Regions from separate parts of the Bradyrhizobium sp. McL0616 genome, predicted to be linked through region 2. Evidence: predicted binding sites of a transcription regulator. Region 2 holds the regulator's gene; the other holds the start of a gene.
What was found. The regulator LexA, encoded in region 2, represses DNA repair genes until DNA is damaged. The targets are predictions, from matches to a motif close to TGTTCNNNNTGTGTTCNG.

Region 1: ACPPVR_RS37400 (ribonuclease T2 family protein) is a predicted target of LexA. The motif match lies at 1,798-1,815, and genes of this name have one in related genera.

The regions. Positions count from the first base shown of each region.
Region 1 covers NZ_CP188255.1:7,747,682-7,756,664, forward strand. Annotated here, with positions in the region: gene ACPPVR_RS37380 (ATP-binding protein) at 1-126, shown strand, start outside; gene ACPPVR_RS37385 (DUF3617 domain-containing protein) at 229-759, opposite strand; gene ACPPVR_RS37390 (hypothetical protein) at 816-1,109, opposite strand; gene ACPPVR_RS37395 (hypothetical protein) at 1,292-1,756, shown strand; gene ACPPVR_RS37400 (ribonuclease T2 family protein) at 1,861-2,565, shown strand; gene ACPPVR_RS37405 (23S rRNA (adenine(2030)-N(6))-methyltransferase RlmJ) at 2,627-3,487, shown strand; gene ACPPVR_RS37410 (cold-shock protein) at 3,739-3,954, shown strand; gene ACPPVR_RS37415 (outer membrane protein) at 4,041-4,664, opposite strand; gene uvrC (excinuclease ABC subunit UvrC) at 4,915-6,978, shown strand; gene pgsA (CDP-diacylglycerol--glycerol-3-phosphate 3-phosphatidyltransferase) at 7,073-7,690, shown strand; gene moaD (molybdopterin converting factor subunit 1) at 7,687-7,938, shown strand; gene ACPPVR_RS37435 (molybdenum cofactor biosynthesis protein MoaE) at 7,942-8,424, shown strand; gene prmB (50S ribosomal protein L3 N(5)-glutamine methyltransferase) at 8,424-8,983, shown strand, end outside.
Region 2 covers NZ_CP188255.1:4,251,374-4,260,356, reverse strand. Annotated here, with positions in the region: gene ACPPVR_RS20690 (HAD family hydrolase) at 1-109, shown strand, start outside; gene ACPPVR_RS20685 (hypothetical protein) at 276-470, shown strand; gene glp (gephyrin-like molybdotransferase Glp) at 701-1,912, shown strand; gene ACPPVR_RS20675 (autotransporter outer membrane beta-barrel domain-containing protein) at 1,918-5,964, opposite strand; gene lexA (transcriptional repressor LexA) at 6,339-7,034, shown strand; gene ACPPVR_RS20665 (hypothetical protein) at 7,221-7,424, shown strand; gene ACPPVR_RS20660 (hypothetical protein) at 7,617-8,051, shown strand; gene ACPPVR_RS20655 (GAF domain-containing protein) at 8,275-8,983, shown strand, end outside.

The sequences.
Region 1 (8,983 bases), 3.5 Mb from region 2:
GACGAAGGCGGCACGGGCCTTGGCCTTGCGATCGCACGTGACATCGCCCGCTCCCATGGCGGCGACATCACGCTCGGCGACAGCCCGATGGGCGGATTAAGGGCGAGTGTGCGGATTCCGGTGTAAGCCGACGTAGCCTGGATGGAGCACAGCGCAATCCGGGCCCCTTTGCGCGAAGGGAGAAAGTGCCCCGGATTTCGCTGTGCTCCATCCAGGCTACGATCTCGCCTACTTCGGCAGCAGCGCTTTCAGCTTGTCGACGTCGCGCACGTTCATCTTGAAGCCGCCGGGCATCACGATGTCGCCGGGCTTCTGGTCCGGCTTGCAGGCCCCGAGCCATTTCGCTTCGAGCGTCACGGCGGTGTCGCGGCCCGCCGCGCCGGCCGCGCCGCCTTGCGCATGCGACGACGTCTTCACCGTGTAGGCGGAATTGAAGTCGCCGATGATTTCGGCATGCGAGGTCGTGCTCATGCCGGCGACATTGCACTCGGAATCGCTGACATAGCCGGTTGATGTCTTCTTGATGTCCTGCTTGGAGCAGATCTGCTTGGCCATCGGGGAGACGTTGTTGTTCATCTCCTTGTCGACGGTCTCGTCGGTGCAGTGCTGCATGGTCATGTCCGGCATCGCCGAGCCGGTCCTGACCATCTTCAATTCCCAAAGACCGGCCTTGCGCACCGGCAGATCGTCGGCGCAGGCAGCCCCTGCCGACAACACGAGCCAAACGGCCGAACCGAGCAAAGCAAGCTTGCGCGTCATAGGAGAGGCTCCCGACTGAGACGTCGTGGCGTTAGCTTGGCGTTCCGAAAAACGCCTCAGTAGAGCGTGCGGATCGGCCGGTCGGCCGCGCCATAGGGCACCCAGCGGCAGGCAAACGAGATGTAGCCGCCTTCATAGGCCTGCACTGCGAGGAATTTGACCACCTTGCCGTAGCGAGCACAGTGATCGACCGCGACCTGACGTGCATCGGCCTGAGCTGCCAATGAATAGGCGATGATGCCGCCAGTGTCGTTGCCCTTGAAGGGCGGCACCGGAAGGAGATCGGCGCGCGCCGACTGGCTCGCCATCATACCCAAGGCAAGAAGGCCCGCGGCCGCAATGATTCGCATTCCCGTCACTCCAATTGGCTGGGGGCAGCTTACGGTGCCGGCGCGGCGGTGGAAAGAACGGATAGGCCGCTTGCTGCGACGTTATGGTCAACTCGTCGGCAAGTGTTGCCGCGCTGCACTTGACCTCCCCCGCCCTTCGCGTCACCGTCCGGCTTCCGCAGATCATGCTGTCTGGATTGCCCATGCGCGCCTCGACCTCCCTGAAATCGCTCCGCTTTGCCGCCGTGCTCGGCCTCATGTTCGGGGCGCTGTCGCTCAGTGAGGCCAAGGCCGCCAATCCGCTGGAGCTGAACTTCTGGCTGAGCGGGCCGCGCTATGACGGCAATGTCGCCGATTGTGACAAGGCGCTGCCGACGATCGCGACCCAGTTCTGGGAGAAGGAAAGCTCGTTCTGGAATTCGTCGTTGAAGATCACGGGCTTCTCGGCGGTTCACGAGACCGCGTTCCGGCCCTGGGCGTCCGACAACATTCCGCGCCGCTTTTGCACGGGCGAGGCCATGCTCAACGACGGCAAGGTGCGCAAGGTGCACTTCTCGATCATCGAGGACGGCGGCTTTGCCAGCTTCGGCCAGGGCGTCGAATGGTGCGTGGTCGGGCTCGATCGCAACTGGGCCTACAATCCGTCCTGCCGCGCGGCAAAACCCTGATTCGGATCGATCAAGCAGCCGGACCTTGGCCGCTTGAATTTTGTTCTTGAAATGTTCTTATCGCCTGCTAGGCTCTTTGCACAGTCTAGTTGAGGGGCGTTGCCATGTTTCATTCCAGATTGCATTCGTTTTCTCGCCTGATGATCTCGGTGACCCTCGCCCTGACCCTTGCGGCCGGGCTGATTGGGCTCGCCGGTATGGCAAAAGCCCAGGACAGGCGACAAAACACGCCCGGCGAATTCGATTTCTATGTGCTGTCGCTGTCCTGGTCGCCGTCCTTCTGCGAGGAAGCGGCGGAGCGCGGCGGGCGTTCGCAGGTCCAGTGCGGCGGGCGGCCCTACGCCTTCGTGGTGCACGGCCTGTGGCCGCAATATGAGAACGGCTTCCCGGAATATTGCCAGCGGCCGTCGCCGCGGCTGAACCGCAACATCGTCTCCTCGATGCTCGATCTGATGCCGGCGCCGGGCCTGATCTTCAACGAATGGGACAAGCACGGTACCTGCTCCGGGCTCACCGACCGCAATTATTTCGAGACGATCCGAAAGGCCCGTGCCGCGATCAAGATTCCGGCCGAATATCTCGACCTGACGGAGGCCAAGACGGTGGCGCCGGCCGCGGTCGAGGAAGCCTTCATCAAGGCCAATCCAGGCCTGAGCAATGCCGCCGTCTCGGTCACCTGCAACCGGACGCGGCTCTCCGAGGTCCGCATCTGCCTCAGCAAGGATCTGCGATTCCGCGCCTGCGAGGAGATCGACCGCCGCGCCTGCCGCCGCGACCAGTTGACGATGCCGCCGATCAGGGGTGGGTAGAGGCGCACCATCCCTGAATGACAACAGTTACTTTCATCGCCCGATGTCGTAACGCTCCGTCATGAACTACCGTCACGCCTTTCACGCCGGCAGCTTCGCCGATGTCATCAAGCACATCGTGCTGGCGCGCATCCTGACCTATTTGCAGGACAAGCCGGCCGCCTTCCGCGTCATCGACACCCATGCGGGCGCCGGCCTCTATGATCTCGAAAGCGACGAGGCGCAGCGTGGCGGCGAGTGGCTGACCGGGATCGCGCGGCTGATGCAGGCGCGCTTCACGAACGAGACCATTGAGCTGATAAAGCCTTATCTCGACATCGTCCGCGCCTACAATCCGAAGGGCGAGCTCAAGGCCTATCCGGGTTCGCCGCTGATCGCGCGCGGCCTGATGCGACCGCAAGACCGCCTCGTCGCCTGCGAGCTCGAGCCGAAGGCACGCAAGGCGCTGATCGGCGTGCTGCGCCGCGATGAACAGGCTCGCGTGGTCGATCTCGACGGCTGGGTGGCCCTGCCGGCCTTCGTGCCGCCAAAGGAGCGCCGCGGGCTGGTGCTGATCGATCCGTCCTTCGAAGCGAAGGATGAGTTCGAACGGCTGGGCGAAGCCTTCTCCACGGCCTTCGCGAAATGGCCAACCGGTATCTATGTAATCTGGTATCCGGTGAAGAGCCGGCGCGCCACCGACACGCTGGCGCAACTGGTGGCGCAGGCCGCAGCCGCAGCAAAGCCGCCAGGAAAATGCCTGCGGCTCGAATTCAGCGTGTCGCCGCAGGTCGATGGCGCACCGCTCACGTCCACCGGACTGCTGATCGTCAATCCGCCCTATACGCTGCAAAGCGAGCTGAAGACGATCCTGCACGAGCTGGAAATGCCGCTCGGCCAGGGTGGCCCTGCCAGATTCCGATTAGAGGTACCGAAGCCGTAACACTCCGGCATTCTTGGGAAAAATATGCAGTAGCGGTAGTCAATCTGCAAAGAACCGTATTATGCTGTTTCCGTGACTGGCTTTACGTTCCGCTTCCGCGAATGGTTGCGGCGGAGTGAAGGCCTAAAAAAGATCCAGTCGGACCGAAATGGTCTGCCCAAGGATGGCCAGCTCCCGGGCTTCGTGAAGCCCGGTCATGCTGCGACGCGCGTCTGCGTCGCGGCGGAGGAGCAATGAGGGGGAGTTTCCCGATGGCCATGACGGGAACGGTTAAGTTCTTCAACGGCGAGCGCGGCTACGGCTTTATCAAGCCCGACGACGGCGGTCGCGATGTCTTCGTTCACATCACCGCTGTGGAGCGGGCGGGATTGAAGGACCTCGCCGAAGGACAGCGTATCACATTCGAAGTCGAACCGGACAAGAAGGGGAAGGGGCCCAAGGCGGTCAATTTAGTGATCCTTTCCTAGCGGGCCTCACGCAAAAAAACTGGCGCAAAAAAATCCCGGCCGCGAGCGGCCGGGAGGCTGTTGTCCGGCATTTTCTTATTCGCCTATCAGAAGTGATAGTTCACGCCTGCGCGCACAACGCTGGCGCTATAGCCGTTTGACACGCCCGTAATTGCGAACTGGCTCGTCGACAGATCGATGTAGAGATATTCGAGCTTCGCGCTCCAGTTCGGCGCGAGGCCGACTTCTGCGCCGACGCCGGCCGTCCAGCCAGCGGTGGTGTGCGACTCCGTCCAGCCAAATGTCTGCGCGCGCAGCTCGCCGAAGGCGAGGCCGGCGGTGCCGTAGAACAGAACGTTGCTGAAGGCATAGCCGGCGCGGCCGCGCAGCGTGCCGAACCAGGGATTGGAGAACTTCCACGGTGCGAAAGTGTCGTCGGCGCCGGCGGCCTGGATGTCGCCCTCGACGCCGAACACCCACGGGCCGCTCTGGAAATTGTAGCCGGCCTGCACGCCGCCGGCGAAGCCGGAGGGTTTTGCGGGATTGCTGCTGACCGAGCCCCACTCGTAGCCGACATTGGCGCCGATATACGGGCCGGCCCAGCTATAGGCATTGAGCGGCTGATTGACGGTATAGGGCGCGCGCTGCCCGTAATTGAGATCGGCGGCCTCTGCCGAAGCTGTCCAGCCGGCTGCAACCAACGCGGCCGCGCCCACAACGAACCCCTTCATCGGTACTCTCCAACGCAACTGCCCAAACCCGCGCGCTGCCTGCACCGCCGCGCAAGGCAAACCCGCATGGTTGGGGAACCAAGAACTTTTCGCGTAGGATTTATCGAGAGTTTTAAGTTAAAGGCCTGTTAAGACCCGTTACCGCGCAGTTAACAGACTTAAGGAAGCGTTACCGGGAACTGCGCGCTATCCTGTGCGTGCGGCAATGCCGGAACTTCAAATCGGCATCCCCAGCGCTTAAATGCGTCTCATGGTTCACGATTCCACCGACAATCCGGACGACGCGCGCGCACGCAAACCAGCGCACCGCACCGCACCGGACGCCCCGACCGAGGGGTTGACGCCGCCCGACCTCGATCCCGCCACGGTGAGCGGCGATGACGAGGACGATGCGCGGCTGCCGGATATCCTGGAAGAGAGCGGCGCGGTCGGCGAAGAGCCGCTGGCGACAGGTCATGAGGCGATCGAGCGCGCGGTCCGCCTCGCCCCGACCTCGCCCGGCGTCTATCGCATGCTCGCTGCGAACAGCGACGTGCTCTATGTCGGCAAGGCCAAGAACGTCAAAAAGCGCCTGTCGAATTATGCGCGCCAGAGTGCGCCGCAGCCGGCGCGCATCCTGCGCATGATCGCGGCCACCGTCTCCGTGGAGATCGTCTCGACCACGACCGAGACCGAAGCGCTGCTGCTGGAAGCCAACCTCATCAAGCAGCTCCGGCCGCGCTTCAACGTGCAGCTTCGCGACGACAAATCGTTTCCCTATATCCTGATCACCGGCGACCATTGGGCGCCGCAGATCCTGAAGCATCGCGGCGCGCAGTCGCGGCCCGGCCGTTATTTCGGCCCGTTCGCTTCGGCCGGCGCCGTCAACCGCACCATCACGGCGTTGCAGCGCGCGTTCCTGATCCGCTCCTGCACCGATTCCTTCTTCGAGAGCCGCAGCCGGCCCTGCCTGCTCTACCAGATCCGCCGCTGCGCCGGCCCGTGCACCCGCGAGATCGATTTCCCCGGCTACACGACGCTGGTGCGCGAGGCGACCGACTTCCTGTCCGGCAAAAGCCAGGCGGTGAAGCAGGAGCTGGCAGGCGAGATGGAGAAGGCCTCCGGCGAACTCGAATTCGAGAGCGCGGCGCTCTACCGCGACCGCCTCGCCGCGCTGTCGGCGATCCAGTCGCAGCAAGGCATCAATCCGCGCACGGTAGAAGAAGCCGACGTGTTCGCCATCCACCAGGAAGGCGGCTTCTCCTGCGTCGAGGTGTTCTTCTTCCGCACCGGCCAGAACTGGGGCAACCGCGCCTATTTCCCGCGCGCGGAAAAGACCTATACGCCGGAAGAGGTGCTCGGCTCCTTTCTCGCCCAGTTCTACGACGACAAGCCGCCGCCGAAGAACATCCTGCTCTCGCACCAGATCGAGGAGAGCGAGCTGCTTGCGAACGCGCTCTCGATCAAGGCCGGCCACAAGATCGAGGTCGCAGCGCCCAAGCGCGGCGAGAAGAAGGAGCTCGTCACCCACGCGCTGACCAATGCGCGCGAGGCACTTGGCCGCAAGCTCGCGGACACCGCGACCCAGAGCCGCTTGCTCGACGCGATTGCGACCACGCTGAGCCTGCCGCACCCGCCGAAACGGATCGAGGTCTACGACAACAGCCACATCCAGGGCACCAATGCGGTCGGCGCCATGATCGTCGCGGGCCCCGATGGTTTTGTGAAAAACCAGTACCGCAAGTTCAACATCAAGTCGGAAGGGCTGACGCCCGGCGACGATTACGGCATGATGCGCGAGGTGCTGGAGCGCCGCTTCAAGCGCCTGATCAATCCACCCGAAGAGGGTGCGGCCAAGGCGAAGGACGACGACTTCCCGCAATGGCCGGATCTCGTGGTCATCGACGGCGGCCGCGGCCAGCTCAACGCCGTTCGGGAGATCTTTACAAATCTCGGCCTGACCCAGGTGTCGCTGATGTCGGTCGCCAAGGGACCGGACCGGGATGCCGGCCGCGAGACCCTGTTCATGCCGGAGCGCGAGGCGATCAAGCTCGAGCCGCGCGACCCCGTGCTCTATTTCATCCAGCGCCTGCGGGACGAGGCCCACCGCTTCGTCATCGGCTCGCACCGCAAGCTGCGCAAGAAGGACATTCGCGAGGCTGGTTTGCAGGAGATTCCGGGCATCGGCCCGTCACGCAAACGTGCCTTGCTGCACCATTTCGGAACCCTGAAGGAGATCGAACGGGCCTCGATCGTCGATCTCGGCAAGGTTCCGGGGGTAAGCGCCGAGAGCGCCCGCAGGATTTTCGAATATTTCCATCCCCAGCCGGGGTGAACTCAAGGGGCCGCAGTCATATGGTCGTCGCATCCTGCACCCCATTTGGGGGCGTAAGGTTGACGTTCGGGCTCGAGCGGTATTGGTAGGACGGATGAACATCGCCACGACACGAGGGACCACAAGCCGCGCGATGTCCCTCCCGAACCTCCTGACCTATGGCCGGATCGCCGCGATCCCGGTCGTGATCGGGTGCATCTACGCGCAGTCGATTCTGGATCAGCCGCTGTGGCTGCGCTGGGTCGCGGTCGCCATTTTCATCGCGGCCGCAGTGACCGATTACCTCGACGGCTATTACGCACGGATCTGGAATCAGCAATCGGCGTTCGGCCGGATGCTCGACCCGATCGCCGACAAGCTCCTGGTCGCCTCCTGCCTGCTGATGCTCGCCGCCGACGGCATCATCCATGGCTGGTCGCTGTGGGCCGCGATCGTGATCCTGTGCCGTGAGATCCTGGTCTCGGGCCTACGCGAATATCTCGCGGCGCTCCGCGTCAGCGTGCCCGTGACCAAGCTCGCCAAATGGAAGACCACAGTCCAGCTCGTCGCGATCGGCTTCCTGCTCGCTGGCCCGGCCGGCGACGAGGTGATGCCCGTCGTCTCGATGACCGGACTGGCCCTGCTGTGGGCCTCGGCGATCCTGACCATGTACACCGGCTACGACTATTTCCGCGCCGGCATCCATCACCTCATCAAGGAGGATGAGGGATGAAGCTGAAATACTTCGCCTGGGTGCGCGAGCGCGTCGGCATGGCCGAAGAGACCGTCGAGCCGCCTGCGACCGTGCGCACCGTCGAGGAGTTGATCGCCTGGCTGTCCGGCCGGAGCGAGGCCTATGCCTACGCGTTCGAGAAGCCGAAAGTGATCCGCGCCGCAATCGACCATGCCCACGTCAAGGCGGACGCCGCGATCGCGGGCGCCCGCGAGATCGCCTTCTTCCCGCCGATGACCGGCGGCTAGGCCATGACCTCCCCCGTCACCACCGGCGCCGTCACCATCCGCATCCAGGAAGATGATTTCGACATCGCGCGCGAGATCGCGAGCCTGACCAAAAGCCGTACCGACATCGGCGCGGTCGTGAGCTTCTCCGGCATCTGCCGGGCCGATGAGGGCCGCGCAAAGATCGCCGCGCTGACGCTCGAACATTATCCAGGCATGGCCGAGGAAGAGATCAGGCGCCATGTCGACGAAGCTACGTCGCGCTGGCCGCTCAACGGCGTCACCATCATCCACCGCGTCGGCCGGTTCATGCCGGGCCAGAACATCGTGCTGGTGCTGACCGCATCGCAACACCGCAAGGCGGCTTTCGAGGCGGCCGAGTTCCTGATGGACTACCTGAAGACCAGCGCCCCGTTCTGGAAGAAGGAAGAAAGCGCCACCGGCACCGGCTGGGTCGAGGCCCAGGCCCGCGACGACCAAGCCGCCGCACGCTGGACCCGATCCTGATGGCAAGAGCATCCAAAAAGATCGCGCGCAGCCGGGCCGCGCCAAAACTCGCCAAGGTCGGCCGCGGCGAGCTTCTCACGCTGCTCGATTTCGTCCGCTATGCGGTCAGCCGCTTCACCGAGGCCAAGCTCGCCTTCGCGCATGGCACCACCGATCCGGTCGCCGAAGCCGCCTTCCTCGTCTGCGAGGCCCTGCATCTGCATCCCGACCAGTTCGACGCCTTTGCTCACGCGCGCGTCACGGCGGCGGAAGGCAAGACCATCTTCGATCTCATCCACAAGCGCGTCACCACGCGCAAACCGGCCGCCTATCTCGTCAACAAGATCTATATGCGCGGCCTGCCCTTCTATGTCGACGAGCGTGTCATCGTTCCGCGCTCCTTCATCGGCGAGCTGCTGGACTCGCATTTCGGCGGCGGCGGCGAAGCCGGCTCCCTGATCGACGATCCCACCTCCGTCGAGCGCGTGCTCGATCTCTGCACGGGATCTGGGTGTCTGGCGATCCTCGCCGCGCATCATTTCCCGTATGCCGCGGTCGATGCCGTCGACATCTCCAAGGG
Region 2 (8,983 bases):
CGATGACCTCGCCGTAAATGTCGAAGGCGCGCGGGCACGGGGTCTAACCGCCGTGCATGTGACCTCGCCCCGCGATGTCGGCAACGCACTGAAGGCGCTGGGGATCTGACCGCAAACACTTTGACTGGTGCTACGCGCGGCGGTTCCCGGGAACTAATTTGGCTCGGAATGAGGAACCAAAACACTTTGTGCATTTTTGTACAGAGTTCCGGGAACGGAAGGCCTGCTTCCGGACTCTTGAGTCCGTTGGGAATTCTACGAACGGACGTATCATCGTGTTGGGCAAAACCTACCTCACCAAGCAGGCCTCGCTGCTGATGAAATTCGCCAGAACCACCTCGGATTCTGAGCTTTCCGCAAAACTGATCAGCAAGGCCGCCGACCTGAAATCGCAAGCCGATCCGATGCCCGACAGGGATCAGGGCCCCAGGGCGCCCGATGTCAGTCCGCGCGAAGGCTCGGGCGGCTAACCCGATGCTGGCCGCGGCGCTCGTTGTTCTCATCGTTGCCCGCGTCACGGTCGTCCCGGTCTGCCTCGTCCTTCGGAGCATGCCGCGCCGGAGCTGAAACCCTGCCTCTCGATACAGAGTGCGCAGCGGGATGGATCATCCCGCTGCACCGTTGTTTTGCCTCTCCGCCCCCGCTCGGCTAGAAGACTCACGGAACCTCGACCGAACGCGCTGAGCAGGAGTTGTCGCCCGTGGCCTTAATGCCGGTTTCTGACGCGCTTGCCGCGGTGCTGGCCGGCGCGGAGCCGCTGCCTGAGGAATCGGTCTCGCTTGACGAGGCCTTCCATCGCGTGCTCGCGCGCGACGTCGCTTCGCGGCGGACCCAGCCGCCGCAGGCGATGTCGGCGATGGACGGCTATGCCGTGCGCGCGAGCGATGCGGCGAAGATCGATTCCCAGCTCACCGTGACCGGTGAGGTCGCGGCGGGCCGTCCGTTTGCCGGAACTGTCGGCGCCGGCGAAGCGGTGCGGATCTTCACCGGCGGCGTCGTTCCCAATGGCGCCGACGCGGTCGTGATCCAGGAGGACACGGTCGCAGACGGCAGGCGCATCACGATCAAGGAGGCCGCCATCACCGGGCGGCACATCCGCCCCGCCGGCATCGACTTCTCCGAGGGCGACGTGCTGCTGCGCAAGGGTGCGCGGCTGACCGAGCGCGACCTCGCGCTCGCAGCAGGCATGAACCACCCACAGCTCGCCGTCCGCCGCCGTCCGAAGGTCGCAATTCTCGCGACCGGCGACGAGCTGGTGATGCCGGGCACCACGCCCGCCCATGGCCAGATCGTCTATTCCAACGGCTATGCCCTGCATGCGCTCGCGCGCCGCGAGGGTGCCGATACCATCGACCTCGGCGTTGCCGCAGATACGCTGGAGGCCACCACGGCCGGCATCCGCCGTGCGCGCGAGAGCGGCGCCGACATCCTGATCACGACGGGCGGCGCCTCGGTCGGCGACCACGATCTGGTCCAGCCCGCGCTCAACGCCGAGGGCATCTCGATGGCGTTCTGGAAGATCGCGATGCGGCCGGGCAAGCCGATGATGAACGGGCGCCTCGGCGCGATGCGCGTGATCGGCCTGCCCGGCAATCCCGTGTCATCCTACGTGTGCGGGTTCCTGTTCATGGTGCCGCTGATTCGCGCGCTGTCGGGACGCGAAGTGATTCATCATCGTCGCGAGCGCGCCCTGCTCGGCCGCGACGTCGGCGCCAATGACCAGCGCGAGGATTATCTTCGCGCGCGGCTTGAGGTGCGCGATGACGGCGCGCTCATCGCCCATCCCGTGAACCATCAGGACTCCTCGCTGCTTGCGAATCTCGCTGCGGCACAGGCACTTCTCGTGCGCGCGCCGTTCGCGCCGAAAGCCGAGGCAGGCATGTCTTGCGACGTGCTTCGGCTACCGCTCTAGGCTCGTCACCAAGCGTACCTGACGGCGCCCCTGCCGGCATAAGACCGGGTCACGTCGGAGAATTCGCCTTCGAAGCTGGCAGCAGCCGACCAGCCATTGCGCCATTTCCATTCGGCCGAAACGCTGGTCAGCGCGGCATCACTGGCTTGCTGCGCGCCATTCACCACGAAGCTGGCGCCGGGTAATGTCTGGAAAGTGGCCCCGATCGACCGTTCGATGTTGAAATTGTGCGCCCAAGCCAGCCGTCCGCGCAAGGTGAGGTTCGCATCGGTCATGGCGAACGACTTGTCGCCGCGCAGTCCCAGTTCGCTGCGCGCGGCCGTCGCGTCCTTGGCGCCATAGGCCAGCGCGAACGCATTGGTGCCGGCGAGCACGTGCTCGGCATAGGCCGGCAGAATAATGGTGGTGAACTGTCCGGCGGCATAGGGCGTGATCCGCCAACCCGTCCATGGCGAGATCAAACGATAACCGCTTTCGAGGCGGCCCGAAATCGCGTTGGCATTGAAGCGCGCGCGAAGCAGATCGGCGCACGCGATGGTCACGGTGCGATCAGTGGTGATATCCTGCCAACCATAGGCCAGCGCGCCCGTCACATAGGCCGCCGCCGCTGTATGCCGTACGAAAACACCGGCCTGGAACAGGTCTGAGCGCCCGCCTCCCAGGCCATTGGCCAGGCTGAAATTGGTGCCGCCGCCGGCGAGCGCGAAACCTGCGATCGTGCGCGGCGAAAGCAGATAATCAGCTCCTGCGGCCGTACCGAACACCCGGCTCGTGACGGCGCTCGACCCAAGCGTCAAATTGCCATCGGTCGATTGCGAGCCTCCGAAGCCGGCAGCCCAGATGCTCCAGCGCGGATCCAGCAGATCATTTCGCGGAACGGCCTTGGTGACCTGCCGATATGCCTCGCGCTCGGCGGCCGCGCGCTTACCGCCCGCAGCGGCGTAAGCGTTTGCAGCGTCCTCCGCCACAAACGACGACGAATTGGCTGGCGCCTGAGCAGCACTGTCGCCACGCCCTGCGATGAACGGGTCCGTCAGCAGCCCCATGAACTGGCCCATGGCATCGAACGTCGCCTGCTGGGATCCGCTCGCGAGCTCGCCGGAGGCCTGGGTGAGATTTTGCGGAACGTTACCGGCGAATATCGCGCCGAGCGGACCGGAGCCATTGCCCCGCGCGTTGAAGCCTGCATCGAGCCCGTTGGCCGCCGCCCGCTGATTGATATTAAGCCCGGGAATCTGACCGAGCGCTGACGAGAGATTTAGCAGCACGTTGCCGCCCGAATAGATCAGCGAGCCCGCGATTCCGGAAGGCGTCACCAGGGAATCAAACTGTGTCCCGTTCAACCCGGCTGAGATCAGGATCGTATAGGATTGGCCGAAGGTGTATGAATTCGTTGGTGAGGTCACGCGTACAGTGCCCGCCAGGGTCGCCAGCCCGGTCACGTTGGTTCGGTCGGACGTCGTTTGCGATACTTCGACCATGTAGCTTGCAGCGGCGGTAAACGCGAGACTGCCTTGCACCGTCAACGTTCCGATGGAATTGCCCGGGGCAAGCGTGCCGCCGTTGATGAACGTATTGCCGACAAGGCCGTTGCCGCCGAGTGTGCCGCCGGCATTCACCGTGAGCAGCGAGGCGGATACGATCGAGCCGTTGACGCTGAGCGTCCCCGCGTTGACGTTGACCGGCCCTGCGAAAGTGCTGGTGCCGACCAGCGTCCAGTCCGAGCCGCCGACTTTATCGAGGTTTGAGAATCCCTGATATTGCGGTCCGATTGCGCTGGCATCGAAGGTCGCGTTGGCGGCGCCGCCGAGCTGAAGTCGATCGCTGCCCGTTCCGAGCACGTTGCCGTTGACGGCGTAGCCCGAAATCAGCGTCAGGATATTGTTGGCGCCGTCGAACTGGATCGCGGTGCCGCCGGTTCCCGTGACGGTATTGGAGACGGTCACCGTGGAGAAGCCGGTCCCGGCCGCCGAAACATGGATGCCGATGACGCCGGACACGCTGCCGGTCGGAGCAACGACGATGTTGCCGTTGCCACCGCTGCTCGACGCGGTAATGCCAGTGCCGGTACCGGCAACGACGTTGCCGACGCCGGTCACCGTGACATTGCCGCTACCGAGAGTTTGAGCGATGATGCCGTTGTTGCCGCCCGAGACGTTGCCGGTGCGGTCGACCAGCACGTTGCCGCTATTGGCGCTGCCCTGGATCTGCGCGAAGATTGCCGTTCCACCCACCGCCGTCGCGGCGGTGTCGCCGGAACCGCCGACATGAACGCCGGCGTTGGCCGCAGACACGGTGTTGTCCTGACTGGCGTGGATGCCGGCGAGTCCGCCGGTGATCGCGCCGGTGCCGGTCACCATCACCGAACCGCCACTGCCCAGGGCGACGACGGCCTGTCCCGACGAGAACACATTGGCGTTGACGGTGACGTCGATGATGCCGGTGCTGGCAGGGTTGGCGATGGTTGCCTCGATCGCCGGGCCGAAGATCGGGGTGATGCCGCCGATTACCCCCGCTGTGGTCACAACGACATTGCCGCCCCCGCCAGATGACTGCGCAATGATGCCGCCGATATGGGATGATTCAATCGTGCCGGCCGCCGTCGTGGTCACCGTGACGTCGCCAATGCCACTGGTGGACGCGAGGACACCGCCTTGCGTGGCGCTGATCGCACCCCGCACATTGACCGTGACCGCGCCGTCGACACCGACCGCGTGGATCGCAATGCCGTTGGTTCCCGTCACAGCGGCGGATGTCACCGTCACCGCGCCGGTCCCGGCGGCCGAGACGTCGATGCCGACGGCACCGGATACGTTGCCGGTCGGAGCAACGACGACGTTGCCGTTGCCACCGCTGCTCGACGCTGTAATGCCAGTGCCGGTACCGGCAACGACGTTGCCGACGCCGGTCACCGTGACATTGCCGCTACCGAGAGTTTGAGCGATGATGCCGTTGTTGCCGCCCGAGACGTTGCCGGTGCGGTCGACCAGCACGTTGCCGCTATTGGCGCTGCCCTGGATCTGCGCGAAGATTGCCGTTCCACCCACCGCCGTCGCGGCGGTGTCGCCGGAACCGCCGACATGAACGCCGGCGTTGGCCGCAGACACGGTGTTGTCCTGACTGGCGTGGATGCCGGCGAGTCCGCCGGTGATCGCGCCGGTGCCGGTCACCATCACCGAACCGCCACTGCCCAGGGCGACGACGGCCTGTCCCGACGAGAACACATTGGCGTTGACGGTGACGTCGATGATGCCGGTGCTGGCGGGGTTGGCGATGGTTGCCTCGATCGCCGGGCCGAAGATCGGGGTGATGCCGCCGATTACCCCCGCTGTGGTCACAACGACATTGCCGCCCCCGCCAGACGACTGCGCAATGATGCCGCCGATATGGGACGATTCGATCGTGCCGGCCGCCGTCGTGGTCACCGTGACGTCGCCAATGCCACTGGTGGACGCAAGGACACCGCCTTGCGTGGCGCTGATCGCACCCCGCACATTGACCGTGACCGCGCCGTCGACGCCGACCGCTGAAATGGCCGAACCATTCGATGCCGTGACCGCGCCGCCGACAGTTGCGGTTATCGATCCCGAGCCGGTATTGCCGAGTTGCAGGCCGCTGCCTGCGCCGGTGGCTGTCACCGTACCCACGCCGCCATACGTGACCGCGCCGCCGTTGCCAACGAGCTGCAACGCATTCACGTTTTGCCCGGTCGTGACCGTACCGGCGTTGGTGAAATTGATCCCGCCACTGGCTTTGGTCGTCACGAGATCAAGGCCAAAGCCATCGATCGTAACGCCGCTGCCGACTTGCCCGATCAGGTCGGCGTTGAACGACTGAATCCGGGCGACCGTGGCGATGCCCGTACTGTTGTTGGTTGTGTTCGTCGTCGTGGTATCAGCCGCGCAGGTCACCGAGACCGGATCGGTGCCCGACGTCGCACAAGCAGCCAAGGCTGGCGCGGTCGCAAGGATACTGGCGACGAACAGCACAGCCGATCCCGCCGCCGCGAGCAACACCGCCGGCTGCCGCGCGCAGAGACATTCCCCGATCATCAGCCCCACCCGCGGCTACAACTCGCCGCGCCCGCCCGTTTGTTCGATTCGATTTCAGGGCCGCTCATCTTAGGAGCCGAGCGAATCATCACAATGCGCAAAGCATCCAAAACCGTCGCGCGTCGGGCGCAAACTTATCGCTTGTGCCTGATCGGCAACAAACCGTCGAACGAGCACAATAACCAGGCGCATTCCCTGCATCGGCGATTTACGCGAACCGGCGAACGTCGTCATGTTCACGGTAAATTAAGGGGTTGCGGAACACATATCGAACATATAGTGTCCGTTCATGATTTGTTTCGAGCATGTAGCGGCTTATTGCTGAATTCAGCGTCTCGGAATCGAACGACATCAACCGGGGGATTTTGGTCGAGATGTTAACGCGCAAACAATACGAGCTTCTGCGGTTCATCAGCGAACGTCTAAAGGAAAGCGGCGTGCCGCCCTCCTTCGACGAGATGAAGGACGCGCTCGATCTGCGCTCGAAATCGGGCATCCATCGCCTGATCACCGCGCTCGAGGAACGCGGCTTCATCCGGCGCCTGCCCAATCGCGCCCGCGCCATCGAGGTGATCAAGCTGCCCGAGCTCCAGGCCGCCGCCGGCAGCCGCCGCGGCTTTACGCCCAGCGTCATCGAGGGCAATCTCGGCAAGGTCCGCTCCAGCGCGTCCGCGGACGAAGGCGAGCGCCCTGTTGCGGTGCCGGTGATGGGCCGGATCGCGGCCGGCACGCCGATCGAGGCGTTGCAGACCCGCAGCCACACCATCAGCGTACCGCCGGACATGCTCGGCTCGGGCGAACACTACGCGCTCGAAGTGCGCGGCGATTCCATGGTCGAGGCCGGCATCCTCGACGGCGACATGGCCCTGATCCAGCGCAACGAGAGCGCCGACACCGGCGATATCGTGGTGGCCCTGATCGACGACGAGGAAGCAACGCTCAAGCGCTTCCGCCGCCGTGGCGCCTCGATCGCGCTCGAGCCCGCCAACGCCTCCTATGAGGTCCGCATCCTGCCGCCCAACCGGGTGAAGATTCAGGGCAAGCTGATCGGGCTGTACCGAAAGTACTGAGTCTTCTGCGCGCCGCCGATTGGCGACCGCGCGCTAACGATTGGAGCGGACGATTGTCCGCTCCGGCTGGATAGTCCTTCTGGTTTTGCACAGATTATCCGGCCACCCCTCCCGCGCTAGATCTTCGGTACGCCGCAAAGAAGCACGCATTGCTTCGCAGGCCTTTGAGAGACCGAGGAGACAAATGTGCGCAAGATCATTCTGAGCACAGTCACGATGGCGCTGATCGCAGCATCAGCGTCGCAAGCCTTCGCCGCGCAGTCGCAGTACCACGTCCGCAAGGCAGCGCAGGCAACCACCGGCGAGCAATTCCGCAATGCCCGCAACGCGGTCGAGCCGGCGCAGCCAGCCTGGCAATATTCGGGTTGGTCGGCACCTGCCGGCCGCTAACGTCGAAGCTCCCAGAATGCACGAAGGCGGGATTTGTTCCTCGCGCATTTGAAAAAAATATTGTGATGGCAGCCTACGGACCCAAGCCGCAGATTTGCCCACAACCCAGCAGACGTTTGCAGGCTTCCACTCTGATAGGGGCCTGTGCCTCAGAAGAGGCGCGGGTTGCTATCTCGAATGAGGAGCACCCTGATGTGTGACTACAGCCTGCACGCCGTCGCGACGCGCCCCGCAGAAGTCGGCGAGACGATCGTCACGACAACCTTCCGCGGTACCTCGACGCGCGGCTTTGCCTCCGAAGCCGACATGTCCGTCGCGGTCTGCCTGCTGCCGGGAACGGAGCTCGCCTTCGCCGACAGTGTCCGCTACGACAATCGCTGGATCTGGACGCGCACCATCAACTCGCGCGTCGGCAAGTTCGGCAAGATCGATCCGCACATTCCCGATCGCCATCATGACGCGATCGAATTCCCCGATGGCAAATACGTGTTGGTGACACAGCTCGTCGAAGGCCAGCGTGCGACCGTGCTGCAATTGCCGGTGACCCAACAAGTCGGCGAGCGCGAGCACAAGCCGCAGATCGTCGCCGACAGGCAGCCGACCATCACCCGCCTGCCGATTGGTTGACACCGCCATCCCCGGCCGCCAGGTCGGAGCCAGGATTGAAATGTCCATCGCCGGCCGCGGCCGGCGGTATGGAGTTGCTTGCACCTCGCATCCGACCGAGAGAGATCAGCCCACCGCACCTGCACGTCGCACGAAGTTTGCGCTGCCCTGCCTGAATTTTGAACGTCCGTTCCGCAAGCAAATGGCCGATGCTGTTTCCGACTTGAGGCGGCGGACACGTTCGATGAAAACCTTCCTTCGCGTCGTTGAACTCTGGGTGCCTGACCGGACCCGCATGCGGCTGGAGTTTGGCGGCGGCCTTTACAGCGAGGGCCTGTCCGCCTTCAAGGCCGTGAGCGAAGATCTGCGCTTCGGATATGACGAGGGGCTTCCCGGCAAGGCCTGGGCGAGCCGCCATCCCGTGATCCTCACCGAATTCGCCAACTCCTATTTCAAGCGCACCGACCAGGCCGTCGAGGCCGGCCTCACCTGCGGTGTGGCGGTGCCGGTGTTTGCCGGCGAATTCCTGCAAGCCGTCATGGTGCTGTTCTGCGGCGACGACGACGCCCATGTCGGCGCGGTCGAGCTATGGCATAACGACCTCGATGTCTCGCACGAGATGGGGCTGGTCGACGGCTATTATGGCAGCGCCGAGATGTTCGAGTTCAACTCGCGTCACACCAAATTCCCACGCGGTTTCGGCCTGCCCGGACGCACCTGGAAAGCGGGCCTGCCGCTGATCATCAAGGATTTGCATGACGCCAAGAGCTTTCTGCGCTGGGAAGACGCTGCCAAGGTCGGGATCAATCTCGGCGTCGGCGTTCCCTACCGCATCGGCACCGACCACACCTGGGTCCTGACATTCCTCTCGGCGCAGGCAACCCCGATAGCACGCCGCTTCGAGATCTGGGTTCCGAACGAGGCCCGTTCGGCTCTGGTGTTTCGCGCCGGCG